One region of the Flavobacterium sp. FG19 genome, then DNA from elsewhere that is predicted to be linked to it. Evidence: riboswitches for the same ligand, from Rfam matches in the RefSeq annotation. Region 1 holds a riboswitch; the other holds the start of a gene.

Evidence for each region. A riboswitch is a leader RNA that binds a small molecule or an ion and turns the genes downstream of it on or off. The one in region 1 is predicted to bind S-adenosylmethionine.
Region 2: another riboswitch for S-adenosylmethionine. It lies ahead of ACODST_RS26265 (redoxin domain-containing protein); the one in region 1 lies ahead of ACODST_RS00635 (homocysteine S-methyltransferase family protein).

Annotation. Positions count from the first base shown of each region.
Region 1 covers NZ_JBMDKA010000001.1:144,558-154,114, reverse strand. Annotated here, with positions in the region: gene cobA (uroporphyrinogen-III C-methyltransferase) at 1-440, shown strand, start outside; gene ACODST_RS00645 (precorrin-2 dehydrogenase/sirohydrochlorin ferrochelatase family protein) at 542-1,126, shown strand; gene ACODST_RS00640 (NAD(P)/FAD-dependent oxidoreductase) at 1,301-2,353, shown strand; SAM riboswitch class I at 2,665-2,782, shown strand; gene ACODST_RS00635 (homocysteine S-methyltransferase family protein) at 3,111-4,115, shown strand; gene metH (methionine synthase) at 4,797-7,472, shown strand; gene metF (methylenetetrahydrofolate reductase [NAD(P)H]) at 7,563-8,519, shown strand; gene ACODST_RS00620 (class I SAM-dependent methyltransferase) at 8,708-9,361, shown strand; gene ACODST_RS00615 (dicarboxylate/amino acid:cation symporter) at 9,507-9,557, shown strand, end outside.
Region 2 covers NZ_JBMDKA010000044.1:2,344-11,900, forward strand. Annotated here, with positions in the region: gene ACODST_RS26240 (helix-turn-helix domain-containing protein) at 193-1,005, opposite strand; gene ACODST_RS26245 (oxidoreductase) at 1,095-1,973, opposite strand; gene ACODST_RS26250 (DoxX family protein) at 2,267-2,665, opposite strand; gene ACODST_RS26255 (NAD(P)H-dependent flavin oxidoreductase) at 2,844-3,929, shown strand; gene ACODST_RS26260 (hypothetical protein) at 3,938-4,492, shown strand; SAM riboswitch class I at 4,764-4,863, shown strand; gene ACODST_RS26265 (redoxin domain-containing protein) at 5,113-6,102, shown strand; gene ACODST_RS26270 (aminotransferase class V-fold PLP-dependent enzyme) at 6,183-7,655, shown strand; gene ACODST_RS26275 (cupin domain-containing protein) at 7,794-8,264, shown strand; gene metN (methionine ABC transporter ATP-binding protein MetN) at 8,543-9,557, shown strand, end outside.

The DNA.
Region 1 (9,557 bases):
TAGAAACAATCGTAGTTCCGGGAATTTCATCAGTAGTTGCAGTTCCGGCAAGTCAGGGAATTTCGATCACAAAAAGAGGAGTTTCAGAAAGCTTTTGGGTAATTACAGGAACAACGTCTGACAGAAAATTATCTTCGGATATTGCTTTATCAGCCAAATCTTCTGCAACAGTTGTAATTTTAATGGGAATGCACAAATTGCCTCAAATCATCGATTTGTTTCAAAAAGAAGATAAAGGAAATTTGCCCGTTGCAATTATTCAAAATGGAACAACAGCAGAAGAAAAAGTTGGAGTTGGAACGGTTGATTCGATTTTAAATATTGTAAAAGAAAAAGAATTAGGTTCGCCGGCAATTATTGTTTTAGGCGAAGTTGTCCGCGAAAGCAACAAACTAAAAGGATTTTATGAAGAATTTCTATCAAAAGAAGTTTCAAGATAATAAAACATAGCCCGAGGTTTCAACCTCGGGAACGCATGGATATTTAATTCAAAAATGCATCAAAAAATCATCTAATTTTGTTTAGATGAAATTAAATTAAAATGGAACAAAACGAATTATATCCAATATTTCTAAAGCTTCACAATTTAAATGTCTTGATTGTAGGCGGAGGAAATGTAGGTCTGGAAAAGCTTTCTTTCTTGCTAAAGTCAAGTCCGAATGCAAATGTAGAGGTAGTGGCAAAAGAATTTCATTTAGAAATAAAAGTTCTTGCAGAAAAGCATCCTTCGATAACATTGACGAGGTCGAAGTTTAAAAAGAAAATGCTCAAAAAGCGCCACATGGTAATTGCGTGTACAGACGATTTGAAAGTCAATAAAAAGGTTTACGATTTAGCCAGAAAACGTTATCTGATTTGCAATATCGCCGATACACCAGATTTATGCGATTATTATCTGGGCGGAATTGTAACAAAAGGAAATGTAAAAATTGCCATTTCAACAAACGGTAAATCGCCAACAACAGCCAAAAGGCTTCGAGAGTTTTTCGAAGAAGTAATTCCCGAAGATATCAATCAAATGGTTGAGAATCTGAATGAATACCGAAAAACTCTAAAAGGCAATTTTGAAGAAAAGGTTAAAAGAATGAACGAGATTACCTCGTCATTAAAAAATAAAGAATCGTAAAAGTTCCGAAGGAACGTTTCATTTTGTAGCGTCGGGTTTTAACCCGATGAACGATGAGATTAAAAAATAAAGAGTAAAAAGGTTTCGGAAAGAAATTAATGATAAAAATCATTGAAAGTACAAGGATTTATTCGTTTCTTTGCGTTATTAAGAATGATTATAAACAACAACATAATGATTAAAACAGATATACTTATAATTGGAGCAGGCCCAACAGGTTTATTTGCCGTATTCGAGGCAGGATTGTTAAAATTAAAATGCCACATTTTAGATGCGCTTCCACAACCAGGAGGACAACTATCAGAGTTATATCCAAAAAAACCAATCTATGATATTCCTGGATTCCCAGAAGTATTAGCCGGAGACTTAGTTGACGGATTAATGGAGCAAATCAAACAATTTGAGCCAGGATTTACTTTAGGAGAACGTGCTGAAACAGTTGAAAAGCAAGAAGACGGAACATTCATTGTAACATCAAACAAAGGAACTAAATTCCACGCGCCAGTTATCGCAATCGCTGGAGGTTTAGGAAGTTTCGAGCCTCGTAAACCACTTATCGAAGATATCGAGTTTTATGAAGATAAAGGAGTAAAATACTTCATCAAAAATCCTGAGAAATTCAGAGACAAAAGAGTTGTAATTGCAGGAGGAGGAGATTCAGCATTAGACTGGTCGATTTTCTTAGCAAACGTAGCTTCAGAAGTAACTTTAATTCACAGAAGAAACGAATTCAGAGGAGCTCTTGATTCAGTAGAAAAAGTACAGGAATTAAAATCAGCAGGGAAAATCAAATTGATCACGCCAGCTGAGGTTATTGGAATCAACGGAGCAGAGCACGTAGAGTCATTAGACATCGAAGAAAACGGAGCACACCGTAAAATCGATTGCGACTATTTCATCCCGCTTTTCGGATTAACACCAAAATTAGGCCCAATTGGCGACTGGGGATTAGAAATCGAGAAAAATGCTATTAAAGTAAACAATGCATTAGATTACCAAACTAACATTCCGGGAATCTTCGCCATTGGAGACGTAAACACATACCCAGGAAAATTAAAGTTAATCCTTTGCGGATTCCACGAAGCAACTTTAATGTGTCAGGCTGCTTATTCAATCATCAACCCAGGTAAAAAATATGTATTGAAATATACAACAGTATCTGGAGTAGACGGTTTCGACGGAACTCGTAAAGAAGCACCAAAAGCGGTTGTGAAGGCGATTGTTTAAGTTGCTGAGATTCTAAGTTTCTAAGATACTAAGATTTTTATATAGAAAGCTCAAACTTTTAGTTTGGGCTTTATTTTTTAGCAAAGTATATAAAACATAGCCAGTGGTTTCAACCACTGGAACACAACGAATAGACGTAACGCATAATCACAATACGTTCCCCGTGGTTAAAACCACGGGCTATGTTCGAAAAAAGGAGCCAATTTTAAAACTTAGAATCTTAGCAACTTAGAACCTTAGAAGCTTGAAGAAAAAACATTTGCAAATCGAAACCCTATTTCATACCTTTGCACTGTTCTTAAAATTATTGTTCGTTATCACGAAAGGCGGAGGGATAGACCCGATGAAACCTTAGCAACCCTTTACCATAAAGAAGGTGCTAAATTCTACTTTTATACGACATTTTCCAGTATTCAAGATAGATAACACAAATACATTACAAGTATTTCTCAAAACTTTTCCAGACAACATACAATATTTACCGAAGCAATTCAGTAAGGAGCGAATCATTGGCGCATTTTTGCAGTCAATAGTTCCCGCTTTCGCCTATATCTCTCCATTTCATTGCGAGGATGCCGGCTCAATCGGGGCTAATGAGCCAGCAATAGTGAGTTTTTGGAATCAAAGTGAAAAAATATAGAAGGCTAAATCCGACAGGTTTTCAATCCAGAGGTTTCGGGACTGTTAGGTTTAAATAGAGCCTTAAAAATTAAAAATAAAAAAACTTGGCGCCTTAGCGTCTTAGTGGCAAAACAACATGGCAATTACGATAAAAGAAGCAATAAAAAAAAATATCCTAATCCTTGACGGCGCAATGGGAACAATGTTGCAACGCTATAATTTCTCAGAAGAAGATTTCAGAGGAGAGCGTTTCAAAGATTTCCCGCATCCGTTAAAAGGAAACAACGATTTACTATCCCTAACACAACCCGGCGCCATCCGCGATGTACATGCCGCTTATTTTGAGGCAGGCGCTGACATCGTAGAAACCAACACTTTCTCCGGAACGACAATCGGTATGGCCGATTATCACATGGAAGATTTGGTTTACGAGTTAAACTACGAATCGGCAAAACTTGCACGCGAGGTTGCTGATGAGTTTACCGCAAAAAATCCCGAAAAACCACGTTTTGTTGCCGGTTCAATCGGACCAACAAACCGTACAGCAAGTATGTCGCCAGACGTAAACGATCCGGGTTACAGAGCTGTAACGTTCGACGATTTAAGAATTGCGTACAAAGAACAAGTAGAAGCGTTAATGGATGGAGGTTGTGATTTACTTTTGGTAGAAACGATTTTCGATACCTTAAATGCAAAAGCAGCGCTTTTTGCAATTGAAGAAGTAAAAGAAGAGCGTAATCTGGATATTCCAATCATGGTTTCAGGAACGATTACAGATGCTTCAGGAAGAACACTTTCTGGGCAGACAGTTGAAGCTTTCTTGATTTCAGTTTCACATATTCCTTTGTTAAGCGTAGGATTCAATTGTGCCCTTGGAGCCGATTTGCTAAAACCATATTTAAAAACATTAGCACATAACACAAGCTTCAATGTTTCGGCGCATCCAAACGCAGGATTGCCAAACGCTTTCGGACAATATGATGAAACACCAGAGCAGACACAAGCATTCATTAAAGAATATTTAGAAGATAATTTAATCAATATCATCGGTGGTTGTTGCGGAACAACTCCAGATCATATTCGATTAATGGCTGAGGTTGCGAAGGATTATAAACCGAGAGTGGCGCCGGTATTTGCATAAATGTTTCCTGCAAGGTTTTTAAAACCTTGTAGATTTAAATAGATACAGATGTTTAAAGATTAGCAATTTCAAAAGTGGCTGTAGAACATATTGTTTATTCAGAAAACGGAGAAGTTTTTAAAGCTTTTTTAAATTCACACTGGTATGATACAGTGAGTCCATATTTATTTTGTGTGTCCGAATTAAAAAGTATTAAAAGGAAGATTGACAATAACGAAAAATTCAACATAGAAAGTAATGGCAAAATTTACCCTATTACGACAAATTTAGAATTTAAGACATGGATAGAGAAGGTGTTTTATGGAGGATTCGAGAAACATGTTTTTATGGATTAAAGTAAATTGACAAACTAGAATGTTTTGCAGAGAATAGTGTTCCGTAGGAACAATATATTGGTAGCAACGAAAAAATTGATTTCGAAATGATAATTGAAATCATTAATAATAAAAATGTTGTTTTGGAACCGAGTCTGCGTGAGGGATAGAAGTGAAAAGCCCGCAGTCTCGTCTTTTGACGAGACGAGGACTTGTAACGGATAGCCCGGTTCGCCGCGGCGAAACACGCCCAAATTAAAATTGAAATCATAAATACCTACAAGGTTGTAAAAACCTTGCAGGATAGAAATAAGAATAAAAAAACTCAGAATCTAAGCATCTTAGGATCTCAGTAACTTTAAAAAAAATGGCAGAAAAAAGAAGAGACCTTGTATTATCAGGATTAGAACCGTTGATTATTACGCCGGAAAGTGTTTTCGTAAATGTTGGAGAGCGTACAAACGTAACAGGTTCAAGAAAATTCTTGAGACTAATCAAGGAAGAGAAATATGACGAGGCACTTGATATTGCAAGACAACAGGTAGAAGGAGGAGCACAGATCATCGATATTAATATGGATGAAGGAATGCTTGACGGTGTTACGGCAATGACTAAATTTTTGAATTTAATTGCCGCAGAACCAGACATTTCGAGAGTGCCGATTATGATCGACAGTTCGAAATGGGAAATCATTGAAGCGGGTCTAAAAGTAGTACAAGGAAAAAGCGTTGTAAACTCGATTTCGTTAAAAGAAGGAGAAGAAGCCTTTATTCACCATGCTAAATTAATCAAACGTTACGGCGCGGCGGCGATTGTAATGGCTTTCGACGAAGTAGGTCAGGCTGATAATTACGATCGTAGAGTGGAAATTTGTGCGCGTTCGTATGATATTTTGGTGAACAAAGTTGGGTTTCCTCCGCAGGATATCATTTTCGATTTAAATATTTTCCCAGTTGCAACGGGAATGGAAGAGCATAGATTGAACGCATTGGATTTCTTTAGAGGAACAAAATGGGTTCGTGAAAATTTGCCACATGCACATATAAGCGGTGGTGTAAGTAACGTTTCGTTCTCTTTTAGAGGAAATGATACCGTTCGTGAAGCGATGCACTCTGTGTTTTTATATCACGCAATTAAAGAAGGAATGACAATGGGAATCGTAAACCCAGAAATGTTGACGATTTACGATGATATTCCGAAAGACTTATTAGAATACGTTGAAGACGTAATTTTAGATAGACGTGATGATGCAACCGAAAGACTTTTGGATTTTGCCGAAAGCATAAAAGGCGAAGCAAAAAGCGACGAAAAAGCTGTTCAGGAATGGCGTTTAGGAACTGTTCAGGAGCGTATTACGCATTCGTTGGTAAAAGGTGTTGATACTTTTATTGAAGATGATGTTGAAGAAGCGCGTTTGGCAGCAACAAAACCAATCGAAGTTATCGAAATCAACTTAATGGCGGGAATGAATGTGGTTGGAGATTTGTTCGGAAGCGGAAAAATGTTCTTGCCTCAGGTAGTAAAATCGGCTCGTGTAATGAAAAAAGCCGTGGCTTATTTATTGCCTTTTATTGAAGCCAGCAAACAAGCCGGAGACAAACAAGGAAACGGAAAAATCCTGATGGCAACTGTAAAAGGTGACGTTCACGATATTGGTAAAAACATCGTTTCGGTAGTTTTGGCTTGTAACAATTACGAGATTGTAGATCTTGGTGTAATGGTTGCTCCTGAGAAAATTATTGCAGCGGCGATTGAACATGAAGTTGACATCATCGGCTTAAGCGGACTGATTACGCCTTCGCTTGACGAAATGGTGTATCTGGCCAAAGAATTAGACAAACAAGATATTAAAATTCCAATTATGATTGGTGGAGCAACAACTTCACGTGCACATACAGCCGTGAAAATTGCGCCTCAGTACAGAGAAACCGTAATTCACGTAAACGATGCTTCGAGAGCCGTTACCGTTGCTGGAAATCTGTTGGATCATAATAGAAAAATATATGCTGCCGATATTCGTGCAGAATACGATTCGTTTAGAGAAACCTTCTTAAATCGTTCGAGAGATAAAAACTTCTTGACGATTGAAGACGCGCGTAAAAACAAATTACCATTGGATTGGAGCGAATATACTCCAGTTAAACCAAAAGTAATCGGCGCACAAACCATCGAAGTAGAATTGGACGTTTTAGTTCCGTATATCGACTGGACACCATTTTTCCAGACTTGGGAATTGTACGGAAAATATCCGGCAATTTTAACGGATGAGGTTGTAGGTAAAGAAGCGACTTCTGTTTTTAATGATGCTCAGGCAATGCTGAAAGTAATTTTAGCAGAGAAAAAACTAAAAGCAAAAGGTATTTACGGAATTTTCCCTGCAAATCAGGTGAATGATGACGATATCGAATTGCGTGATGAAAATGGAAAAGTATTAGAGAAATTCTTAACGCTTCGTCAACAATCTCAAAAAACAAAAGGCGCTCCAAACATCGCTTTGGCTGATTTTATTTTGCCAAAAGATAACGGTGTAACCGATTATATGGGAGCTTTCTGCGTAACAACTGGTTTTGGTGTTGACGAATGGGCTGCAGAATACGAAAAGAATCTAGATGATTATAATTCGATTATGGTTAAAGCCCTTGCGGATCGTTTTGCTGAGGCTTTCGCCGAATATCTTCACGAGCGAGTGCGTAAAGATTTCTGGGGTTATGACAGCGAAGAATCTTTAACCAACGAAGAATTGATTAAAGAAAATTATAAAGGAATTCGTCCAGCTCCGGGTTATCCGGCTTGTCCAGATCACTTGGAAAAACCTACAATCTGGAAGCTTTTAGATGTTGAAAAACAAATAGGAGTAAAGCTGACAGAAAGCATGGCGATGTGGCCAGCTTCATCGGTTTCAGGATATTATTTTGGAAATCCAAAAAGCCGCTATTTCGGACTCGGAAAAATAAAAGAAGATCAGGTAACAGATTACGCCAAACGCCGAAATGTACCACTTGATTACGCAATGAAATGGTTAAACCCTAATATAGCAGATTAATAAAAGTTATTTTGGTTTCAGGTTTCAGGTTTCAAGTTCTCTACGGCAGCTTGAAACCTGAAACCTGAAACTTGAAACAAAAAATAAATAATGAAAGTAACAGAACATATAGAAAACGCCAAAGGAAAAACATTATTCTCATTTGAAATTATTCCGCCTCAAAAGGGGAAAAGTATTCAGGAATTATACGATAATATTGATCCGTTAATGGAGTTTAATCCGCCGTTTATTGATGTAACGACTTCTCGTGAGGAGTATATTTACATTGATAAAGGCAACGGACTTTTAGACAAAAAACTGACTCGTATGCGTCCGGGAACGCTCGGAATTTGCGCTTCTATAAAACATAAATATAATGTAGATACGGTGCCGCACTTGCTTTGCGGCGGTTTTACCAAAGAAGAAACCGAATACATGCTGGTTGACTGTCATTATTTAGGAATTAACAACGTAATGGCGCTTCGAGGTGATGCTATGAAAGACGAGCAATCCTTTGTGCCAAAAGCAGGAGGAAATCATTACGCAGTTGATTTGGTAAAACAAATTAAAGATTTAAACTGCGGGCAATACCTTCACGAAGTAATCGATACCGATAACAAAGCAGATTTCTGTATTGGAGTTGCGGGTTATCCGGAAAAACACTTAGAATCACCTTCTTTACAATCAGATTTAAAAAGATTAAAAGAAAAGGTAGACGCAGGAGCTGATTACGTAGTTACTCAAATGTTTTTTGACAATTCAAAATATTTTGCTTTCGTAGAAAAAGCAAGAGAAATGGGGATTACAATTCCGATTATTCCTGGAATTAAGCCAATCGCTGTTCAAAGACATTTACAAGTTTTGCCACAAATTTTCAGAATTGATTTACCAGAAGATTTAATCGATGCTGTAGATAAATGCAAAAACAACGCTGAAATCAAACAAGTCGGAATCGAATGGGCAGTTCAGCAGTCATTAGAATTAAAAGCCGCTGGAGTTCCGTTTTTACACTATTATTCAATGGGTAAATCTGAGAATATTCGTCAGATTGCTAGTCAGGTTTTTTAGTCTTCTGACTGATATAACATACGGTTTGTCATTTCGACGAAGGAGAAATCTTCGCAAGTAGCTCCGTAACGGGAGTCTAATCTTTGTAGAGTTTCTCGCGAAGATTTCTCCTTCGTCGAAATGACAAGAATGTGGAAGATGATGTTTGGAATTTGGAATTTTTTAATTGGAATTTAATTTTAAAAATCATGAAACAAGAAGAACTACAAGCCATAGCCTCTCAATTAAAACATCCATCGGGAGAAAAAGGAATCGAAATGGGAAATATGATGAACGAAACGAACATCAATATGACCAAACATTCGATTCTGAATCTAAATATTTCAAATGAAAACAGAATTCTGGAACTAGGCCACGGAAACGCAGGCCACGTAGAATTTTTGTTTGAACAAGCCGAAAAACTCAAATATTACGGACTGGAAATGTCGGAACTGATGTTTCAGGAGGCACGACAGATTAACCGAAATTTTGTTTCTCAAAAACAGGCTTTCTTTTCACTTTATGATGGAAACGCAGTTCCGTTTGAAGATGAATTATTCGATAAGATTTTCACTGTAAATACCATTTATTTTTGGCAGAAACCCGAAGAATTGCTTTCGGAAATCTACAGAGTTTTAAAACCAAACGGAAATTTCTGTCTGACATTTGCTGAAGAAGATTTTATGAAAAAACTGCCTTTTACGCAATTTGAATTTGAATTGTACAGTACCGAAAAAGCGCAGGAATTAATCAAAAAATCAGATTTTAAAATCGTTTATACTGAAACACAGACAGAAGAAGTAAAAAGCAAAACCGGCGAATTGGTCGAGAGAGCATTTACAACTATTGTTCTGGAGAAATAATTTTTTTTGCCACAGATTACACGAATTAACACAGATTAAAAAATCCTTTCTAATCTTTTTAATCTGTGGCAAAAAAAATCTTCGCAAATTTTTCAGTACTTTCATTCTTTATTATTAACCTTTCTGAATTATAATTCTCTTCAATATGGAAGTTAAGAAAATCAATTTTTTGCAGAATTACAGCAGTATTTTATGG
Region 2 (9,557 bases), on a different contig from region 1:
TTTTTTTTGAAGCAGTGATTCTATAAATTAAAGGTCGCAAAGCTATATGAATAAAATAGCTTTGCGACTTTTTTTTGCCACAGATTGCATTGATTTACACAGTTTTTAAAATCATTTTAATCCTTATAATCTGTGGCAAAAATACTTTGTGAACTTTGCGTAAATCCTTGCGATCTTTGCGGTTAAATAAAATCAAACCTTAGAAGGCGGCATTCCAAACTGCTTTTTAAACGCAAACGAAAAATGCGATAAATCCTCAAAACCTACTTCCAGATAAACTTCCGAAGGCGTTTTCCCTCTTTCTTTAATTTGATAATAAGCTTCCTGTAGTCTTTTCTGGAGCAGCCAGCGGCTTGGTGAAATTTCAAAAATACGCTGAAAATCCCTTTTGAAAGTTGCCAGACTTCTTCCGGTTAAATAAGCAAAACGATCTAATTGTACGTTGAAATGGAAATTCTTTTTCATAAAGGCTTCCAGATCAATTTTTCCGGGTTCGTTAAAGTCAAACAGGATATCTTTTAATTCCGGATGGCACTGCAGTAAAATGGTAATCGCTTCGTTTACTTTTAAAGCCTGAAGTTCTTCGGTTATGAACTGATCTTCGTTGATGTACGGAATCAGCGAGTTCATAAAACTTTTTAATAACGGAACTTCTTTTAACTGAAAGACCGTTTCGGTTTCCGGGCTTTTGATCACATTTGTTTTCTGATTGTATTGTATAGAATAATCCCGAAGGGCTTCCTGGTTCAGATAAATAGAAATGGACTGAAAAGCGGTATTAGGATCGGGCTGTTTGATGAATTTGATAAGCTGATTTCTTTTGATAAACCGAAAATCACCCGGTTTAAAAACATATTCTTTACTACCGTTATTAAGGGTAAGCACTCCCGAAATCTGAAAACTCAAAACATGCTGGGCAGCAAACTGTTCGCCTTCCCTATTTTGTGTATAATAGCAGGAATAAGCAATAGGAGAGTTTTTCTGATTTATTTTAGAATCGTTCATATCACAAATTTATAAAAAATCAGGCGGTACCATATTTGAATACTGCCTGATTTTATTAATTGTTAGTTATCGGTTGATAATAAAAAGTTTTACTTTTTACGGGTATACCATTTTCCCATTGCCGAATCTAAAAAACTTTCAGAATCTTCATGATCTGTAGACAAACTCACGTCTAACCATTTTTCCATTTCTTCAGTTCGGGCCTGGTCAGCGTTTTGCAAAATTGCAATCGCCTCGCTTCCCAATACAAGATGCATTGGCGGATTAGGGTGCGAAGCCAGATCAACCATTACTTTGGCTGCTTTTTCGGGATCACCGACCGGAACAAAATTACCTCCTTTAAAGAAATCCGTACGTTGTTTTACCATTTCATAGCCTTCGATATCTTCAGCATACGTCATTGATGCTCCGGCCCAATCGGTTCTAAATCCTCCTGGTTCAACACTGGTCACTAAGATTCCGAGTGGAGCCACTTCTTTGGCTAAAGCTTCGGTGAATCCGCCCAGACCAAATTTCGCCGCCTGATACATAGTCAGACCCGGATTACCCACACGACCGCCTACAGAGCTGATTTGTAAAATACGCCCGGAACGCTGTTTGCGCATAAAAGGCAGAACGGCACGTGTAATTTCAATAGGAGCCAGTAAATTGGTTTCTAACTGACTGCGGACCTGCTCTGGCGTATAAGCCTCGGCAGCCCCTATGATTCCGAATCCGGCATTGTTTACCAGTACGTCAATTCTTCCAAAATGAGCGACAGCTTTATTTACTGCCTGATGAACTTCATCATAATTGTTAACATCTAATTGCAAAGGCAGGATCTGATCCTGAAATTTTTCTTTTAAATCAGCTAACTGATTAATGTCCCTTGCTGTTGCGGCTACTTTGTCACCGCTGTTTAATACTGCTTCAGTAAGATTACGTCCTAATCCACGGGAGCTTCCTGTGATAAACCATATTTTGTTCATGATACGTGTGTTTTTAAATTCATTACAAATTTACGTTGGGAGTGAAGATTGTTGCTTTGTTGAAAAGCTCAGATTTATTTGTTTAAAAGTTCAAGGTTGTAAAAGTGCAGAGCTGTTAAGGTTTTATTTATTAAAGAAAAAAATGAATCCCGTAAAGACGCAGACACGCTAAGTTTTTTCTTAGTCATATAAGGTTCAATGAAGATAAAACTTAATTTATGTTACTTATATGGCTTAATTTTCTTTGCGTCTTCGCGTCTTTGCGAGATTAAAATGTAAAGTATTAAGAAATCTTAATTTTGAGAAACTCTTACTGTATATGCTGCAGTATATAATCTTCTAAACATGATGTAAGTTACACTTACCATTACAAAAGCAATAATGGCATCTGTTGTCGCACCAAAGCCTAAAACAGCCAGTTTAGAAAAGAAAGCGAAGATGATGTCAAAAAATACTCCGGCAAATACCCATTCTTTTAATCGTAATAGTTTGTTAGGAATTAATAAGGTAATGACTCCGGAAATCTTCATAACACCCAGAATGTAGATAAAATGGGCCGGATACCCTAGTAATTGTGTAATCTCCCAAACCAGTTTGTTGGTTGTTAATTCAAAAAAACCGCTGGCACCAAACCATAAAGAAGTTAAAATAATTCCTGTCCAATAGATCATTTTTGTTGTTTTTGCATTCATGATTTTAAATTTTAAGTTGTTAAACAGGACAAAATTGCGACAGCGGCAGCCGATTTCACAGGAGAATTTTGGTCAAACGGACAAATCGAAATCTTAAACAGACAATCTGTAAGTCCAGGCGAATTTTATAACTTTACAAGATATCTTTTAGAAAAAATACATTTTAAATAAAAGCGAGATGTGGTACCATACAAAAGCAAAGGAACTGCTGGATATTGATTATCCCATTTTACAAGGCCCTTTTGGAGGAAATTTGTCGACGGTTGAACTGACGGCTGCGGTTTCTAATTTGGGCGGATTGGGCGGTTACGGTGCTTATACCAATAGCCCGCAGGAAATTTATGAAATTGATAAACAGCTTAAAGCCGCTACTGACAAACCGTATAATATTAATCTTTGGGTTTCCGATCATGATATACCGCAAGGCGGATTAAGTGATGAACAGTTTCAAAAAACAGCCGCCGTTTTTAAACCCTATTTTGATGAAGCGGGAATTCCGCTACCCGAAAAACCGGCACCTTTTCAATCCCGTTTTGAAAATCAGCTGGAGGTTATTTTAGACGTTCGTCCCAAGGTTTTTAGTTTTATGTTTGGTGTGCCGTCGGATGATGTTTTAGAGCAGTGCCGTCGATTGGGAATCGTAACTGTGGGAGCAGCTACTACTTTAGACGAAGCTCTTTTTCTCGATAGTAAAGGAGTAGATATGATCATAGCTTCGGGTTTTGAAGCCGGAGGACACCGCCCTTCTTTTTTAAAAGAGGCCGAATCTTCTGTAACCGGAACCTTCGTATTATTGCAGTTGATGCGTGAAAAAATTAAAGTGCCCATCATTGCCGCCGGAGGGATTGCGGATGGGAAAGGAATTGCAGCAGCTTTGACTTTAGGAGCCGGTGCTGTCCAGATTGGAACTGCTTTTTTAGCCGTAGAAGAATCAAACGCATTACCCATTCACAGAGAAATGCTGTTTTCGGATGCCTCAAAATATACAACACTTTCCCGTGCTTATACCGGAAGACTTGGTCGTAGTATAAGCAGCCGGGTTGCAAAAGAGATGACAGGGAAGGAGCAGGATATACTGCCTTTTCCATTGCAGACCACTTTTATAGCACCATTGCGAAAAGCGGCAATTGAGCAGCAGAAATGGGATATGGTATTATTTTGGGGCGGACAGATTTCACCACTTTTAAAACATACCAAAGCCAAAGATCTTATGCTGTCTTTGATTGAAGAAACAACGGCTTATTTTGATAGTTTTAAATTATAATTTTTTTAATGAAGCTAAAGAAGAATATTAAAATTAAATCAGCAAAAATAGCAAAGGAGAAAAAACATTCTTTGATTAAATGCAGTTTTAGTGTGCCGGAACCAGATAGTTTTTTAAAACGAAAGAAGTTTTTTTTCAAAAAAGACGGAATCCAAACAGAGTATATTCTGCTTATTCTATCTTCTCAAAATGAAGGATATAAAAAATATCTGGGCACATCATTGTATGAAAATGCATTTGATAAAAATAGCAGACTGCTTAAGGAATGTATTTTTGTTCAGAATAAGAAAGTAAAGTACAAAGAATATTTCGTTGTTCTGACGAAAGAGCATTTTATAAAAAACGAAAAGATATTTTATGAACTGTTTTCATTGTTTAATTTTCTGTTAATAGCAGAATTAAAAGAAAAACTTTCTAAAGACGATCTGTTAAAGAGGATCAACAGATTCAGTCTTTATGGGATTTTTAATTTTAAAAGATGGTCTGCTGTCTCAAACGATCAGCTCTTTTTTGATGCAGATCATTATTCGGGTTCACTAAGAAATGTTTTAGAAAACCATTAAATTGTAACTCATTTCAAAGATCAGAAATGAGTTTTTTTATCTTTTCATGAAACCGGAAGTACTTTTTATTGCTTTTCAATAGGTAAAAGGCTTCTGTTTTCGTTGTAAGTAAAAAAATATACAACTTAAAAGTTTTTTTAAAGTACTGTAAATAAGGTTTTTGTGTTTTTAAAAGTTTCAACTATCGCTAAATTTTAAAAAAAAACAGACCTAAATACTACTAATTCGGTAGAATTAATATATATTTGCAGTACAGAAAAATTCTGAATGATACTTATCCAGAAAGACTAAGGGATTAGGCCCGTTGAAGTCTTAGCAACCTGTTGCCGAATAAGGTGCTAAATCCTTCCGTTACGACGGACAGATAAGAAAGGTTTTCTCAAATCTGAATAAGCTCATTATTGTTAAAATATTTATTTTTTTTTTAAATGAAAACCAGACTCCATTTTTTACAGAGCAGTTATGAATTCATGAATTCCATTTTTGAAGAAAACAGTCTTGCTTTTTTCCGAATGCCAGGACTGTAATTCCTAAACTCTTCTTTTTTTTAACACGAATTATTACCGGCCTTTTTTACAGGCCAGGGGACTCTTTTGCTTAATCTTAAAAATTACTATAATATGAAAAAAATACTAGCAGCAGCTGTTTTGTTTCTGGCAGCATTACCAACTCAGGCACAGGTGAATACTTTACAGTTAAAAGGAACTGTTGTCGATACAACGGCAGAATATGTTTATCTGCAGAAATTCCACAACAAAATGTTTACGACTATTGATTCTGTAAAGGTTAAAGACGGAAATTTTAGTTTTAAAACCAAAGTCGTAACACCGGAATTGTATGGTTTAAGTGTCAATACCCAGGGGTATCCCTTGTATATTTTCCTGGAAAAAGACCCAATTACCGTAAAACTAAGTCCGAAGAAATATTACAGTACCTCTGTAGTTGAGGGATCGGTTTCGCAGGATTTGTTTGAAGCTTATAAAAAAGCAAAAGATCCGGAGATCAGTAAGTTTATAACGGAGCATCCAAAATCGATAGTTTCAGCTTATGTGTTATACCGAAACTGGTCTTACAGATTGTCGCCTGAACAAATCACCCAGAATATTGCTTTGCTGGACAAAAGCCTTCAAAGCACGACTTATGTCAAAGAATTAAAGGAACTGGTTACCGTTTTAGACGGACTTTCGGTTGGTAAAAAAGCCCCTGATTTTACCGCCAATGATCCGGATGGAAAACCAGTTCGCTTTTATGAAAACCTAAAAGGATATACGCTGGTCGATTTCTGGGCTTCATGGTGCGGACCGTGCCGAAGAGAAAATCCAAATATCGTGGCCGCCTATAAAGAATACCACGATAAAGGATTCAATATTATAGGAATCTCTCTGGACAAAAAGAAAGAAAACTGGATTAAAGGTATTCAGGACGATCAGCTGAACTGGCTGCAGGTTTCGGATTTACTTTTCTGGAACAGTGCAATTGCTAAACTATACGGGGTAAGAGCTATTCCGGGGAATTATTTAGTAGATCCAAAAGGGATTATCGTTGCCAAAAACCTGCACGGAGAAGAATTACAGACTACTTTAAAAGCACTTTTAAATAAACTGCCTTAATTAATTTCGGGAGATGAGATAAGCGGAACCCGAATTTCAAAACAACAAAGAATACATTAGTTAATTAAAATGATAAGGAAATGAATGCTATTGAGCCCACCACAAAAACAGCTGAACCGGAATGTTACTTTTCTAAGTTCAGGGAAAATACAGTAGGAACAGACCACACTTTTGAATCGGTTTACGGAGAACAAAATCTGGTATATGCCGACTGGGTTGCCAGCGGAAGATTATACGCACCAATTGAGGATATTATGCTTCATAAAATGGGACCTATGATCGCCAATACACATTCACTTTCAAGTCAGACAGGAAAAACGTCGACTTATGCTTATCAATACGCCAGAGAAATTATTAAAAAGTCGGTTAATGCCAGTGAATCCGATGTTTTGGTCACTACAGGAACCGGAATGACAGCGGCTTTATCAAAGCTGCAGCGTATTATGGGATTGAGAACCCGGTCTGATGAAGACAGACCTGTGGTTTTTATAACTCATATGGAACATCATTCCAATCAGGTTTCCTGGTATGAAACCAATGCCGAAGTCGTGATTCTGCCTCCGGATGAAAATAATTTAGTAGATCCGAAAGCACTTTTAAAAGCAATTGAACAATATGCCGACAGGAGCCTGAAAATAGGTTCATTTACAGCCTGTTCGAATGTCACCGGAATTATAACGCCTTATTATGAACTGGCCAGGATAATGCATCAAAACGGCGGACTTTGTTTTGTTGATTTTGCGGCTTCGGCACCGTATGTCAAAATCGATATGCATCCTGAAAATCAGGAAGAGCAGTTAGATGCCATTTTCTTTTCGCCTCATAAATTCCTCGGCGGACCGGGAACCTGCGGTGTTCTGGTTTTTAATGAAAAATTATACCAGTCCGATTTTCCGGATAATCCGGGCGGAGGAAATGTAAAATGGACCAACCCTTTAGGAAAATATTGTTACAGCGATGTGATTGAAGTTCGCGAGGACGGCGGAACTCCTGGTTTTTTACAGGTAATAAGAGCAGCTTTGGCCTTAGAGCTTAAAGAACAGATGGGAGTAGATAATATCAAAATAAGAGAAAAAGAACTGTTGAATCTTTGTTTCTCAAGGCTTCAGAAGATACAAGGATTGTCTGTTCTGGGAGATTTAACAGCAGAAAGAATTGGCTGTGTTTCTTTTGTAATAGAAGATATCCATTATAATTTAATCGTCAGGCTTTTAAATGACCGTTTTGGAATTCAGGTTCGCGGAGGCTGGTCGTGTGCCAGTACTTATGCCCATTATCTGTTTAATATCAACGAAAAGAAATCGGCAGAAATTACAAACGAATTATTAGAGCGCAATCAGGCCAACAAACCAGGCTGGGTTCGTTTGTCACTGCATCCCATAATGAGTAATGAAGAGCTTTTTTATATCTGTGATTCGATTCAGAAAGTGGCTTTACATTATAAAAAATGGCAGAAGGATTATGAATACAATCCGGTTTCAAATGAATTTGAAAAACCTGAAATAAAGGATACTATCGCAAATGAAGTAAAAGAGTGGTTTAAACTGGATTAAGATAGGGAGACATACTCAGAACATTAAAATTGAAACGGATTCACAAGTTTTATACAAGATCCTCTTATGTAATTATTTCTTATGCAGAAATGATCAATGAGAATGCGTCCAATTGACAATAAATAAAATGAATACAATATGAAAACAATACCAAGAAGGGTAGTAACGGGGTTACGAAACGGAAAATCAATTATAGAAAGCGACGGGATAGTGACCAATGTTTCAGAACATTTTCCGGGACTGATTATTTCGGATATCTGGTCAACAAACAGCAGTCCGGCAAAACTGGAAGAAAATGTGATTGAAAATACGGCCTTTCCTAATACCCCCAAAAACGGGAGTTACTTTCGTTATGTACAAATTCCGCCTGATAAGGATTTAGGGATTGAAACTGTTGAAGGCCAGCTTCATCCGTTGATGCATCAAACCGATACTTTAGATTACATCGTCATTTTGTCAGGTGAAATTTACCTGATCACAGAACAGGATGAAACTCTCTTAAAGGCTGGTGATATTGCTATTCAGAGAGCGGTAAATCATGCCTGGAGCAACTGGTCTGATTCTCCCTGTATTCAGCTGGCAGTTTTACTCGATGCTAAAACGAGCTGACACGTTTAAGGAATCGTTATAGTAATCTATTATTTTGATAGGCTAATAAAAGTTTTGTGTTTTTTGCATAAAAATTAAATTTATCTGCTTAAATTTGCAATCGCAATGAGAAACAAGAACCAGAATTTGAATTATTATTACAGCAGCAGCATAATGTGCTGTGTTACTGCTATGGAATTCACTGATCTGGCTTAGATATAAAATAATAGACTTTATTTCAAAAAGCCTTTCATGAAGATTTGAAGGGCTTTTTTGTTTTTAAAACTGAATTTGAACAAATGATTGAATTAAAAAATGTAACCAAAACGTTTCATCAGAAAAAAAGAGTGGTTACGGCTTTATCGGATGTTTCGCTGACGGTTCCGCCGGGGAAAATTTTTGGTGTAATAGGGACTTCAGGAGCCGGAAAAAGTACCCTGATCCGATGTGTGAATCTTCTCGAAAGACCTTCATCAGGTGAAGTTATTGTAGATGGCAAAGCTCTGATGCAGCTGTCGGGTGCAGAACTGGCGATTGAAAGAAGACAGATTGGAATGATTTTCCAGCATTTTAACCTGCTTTCGTCCAGAACGGTTTTTGATAATGTCGCTTTTCCGCTTGAATTAACAGGAACTCCAAAAAACGAAATCAAAACACGTGTTTTAGAATTACTGCAATTAGTGGGGCTGGCTGAAAAAGCAAATGATTATCCGGCAAGCCTTTCTGGCGGACAGAAACAAAGGGTAGCCATTGCCAGAACACTGGCTAATAATCCTAAGGTTTTATTGTGCGATGAAGCCACAAGTGCACTTGATCCGGCTACAACCCGTTCTATCCTTAATTTACTGAAAGACATTAACCGCCGTTTAAATATCACAATCTTATTGATTACGCATCAGATGGAAGTCGTAAAATCAATTTGTGATGAGGTTGCGGTAATCAGTCACGGAAAATTAATAGAACAGGGAAGTGTGGGCGAAATTTTTGCCGATCCTAAACATGAACTCACAAAAGAATTTATTGCATCATCACTGCATCTTGAAATTCCTGCTGTTTATCAGGAGAAATTGCAGAAAGAAGATAATGGAAGCTTAAATCCGTTATTAAAGCTGGAAATGACCGGAAAATCGGTAAACGAACCTGTTATTTCGGAGGTATCAAGACTGTTTGATACGAATTTCAAAATTGTAAGTGCACAGATGGATCAGGCGGGAGATGTGAATTTTGGCGTCATGCTGATCGAACTATCAGGGAAACGCGAAAATTACGGAGCTGCGGTTCAATATTTTATTTCAAAACATATTAAAACAGAAA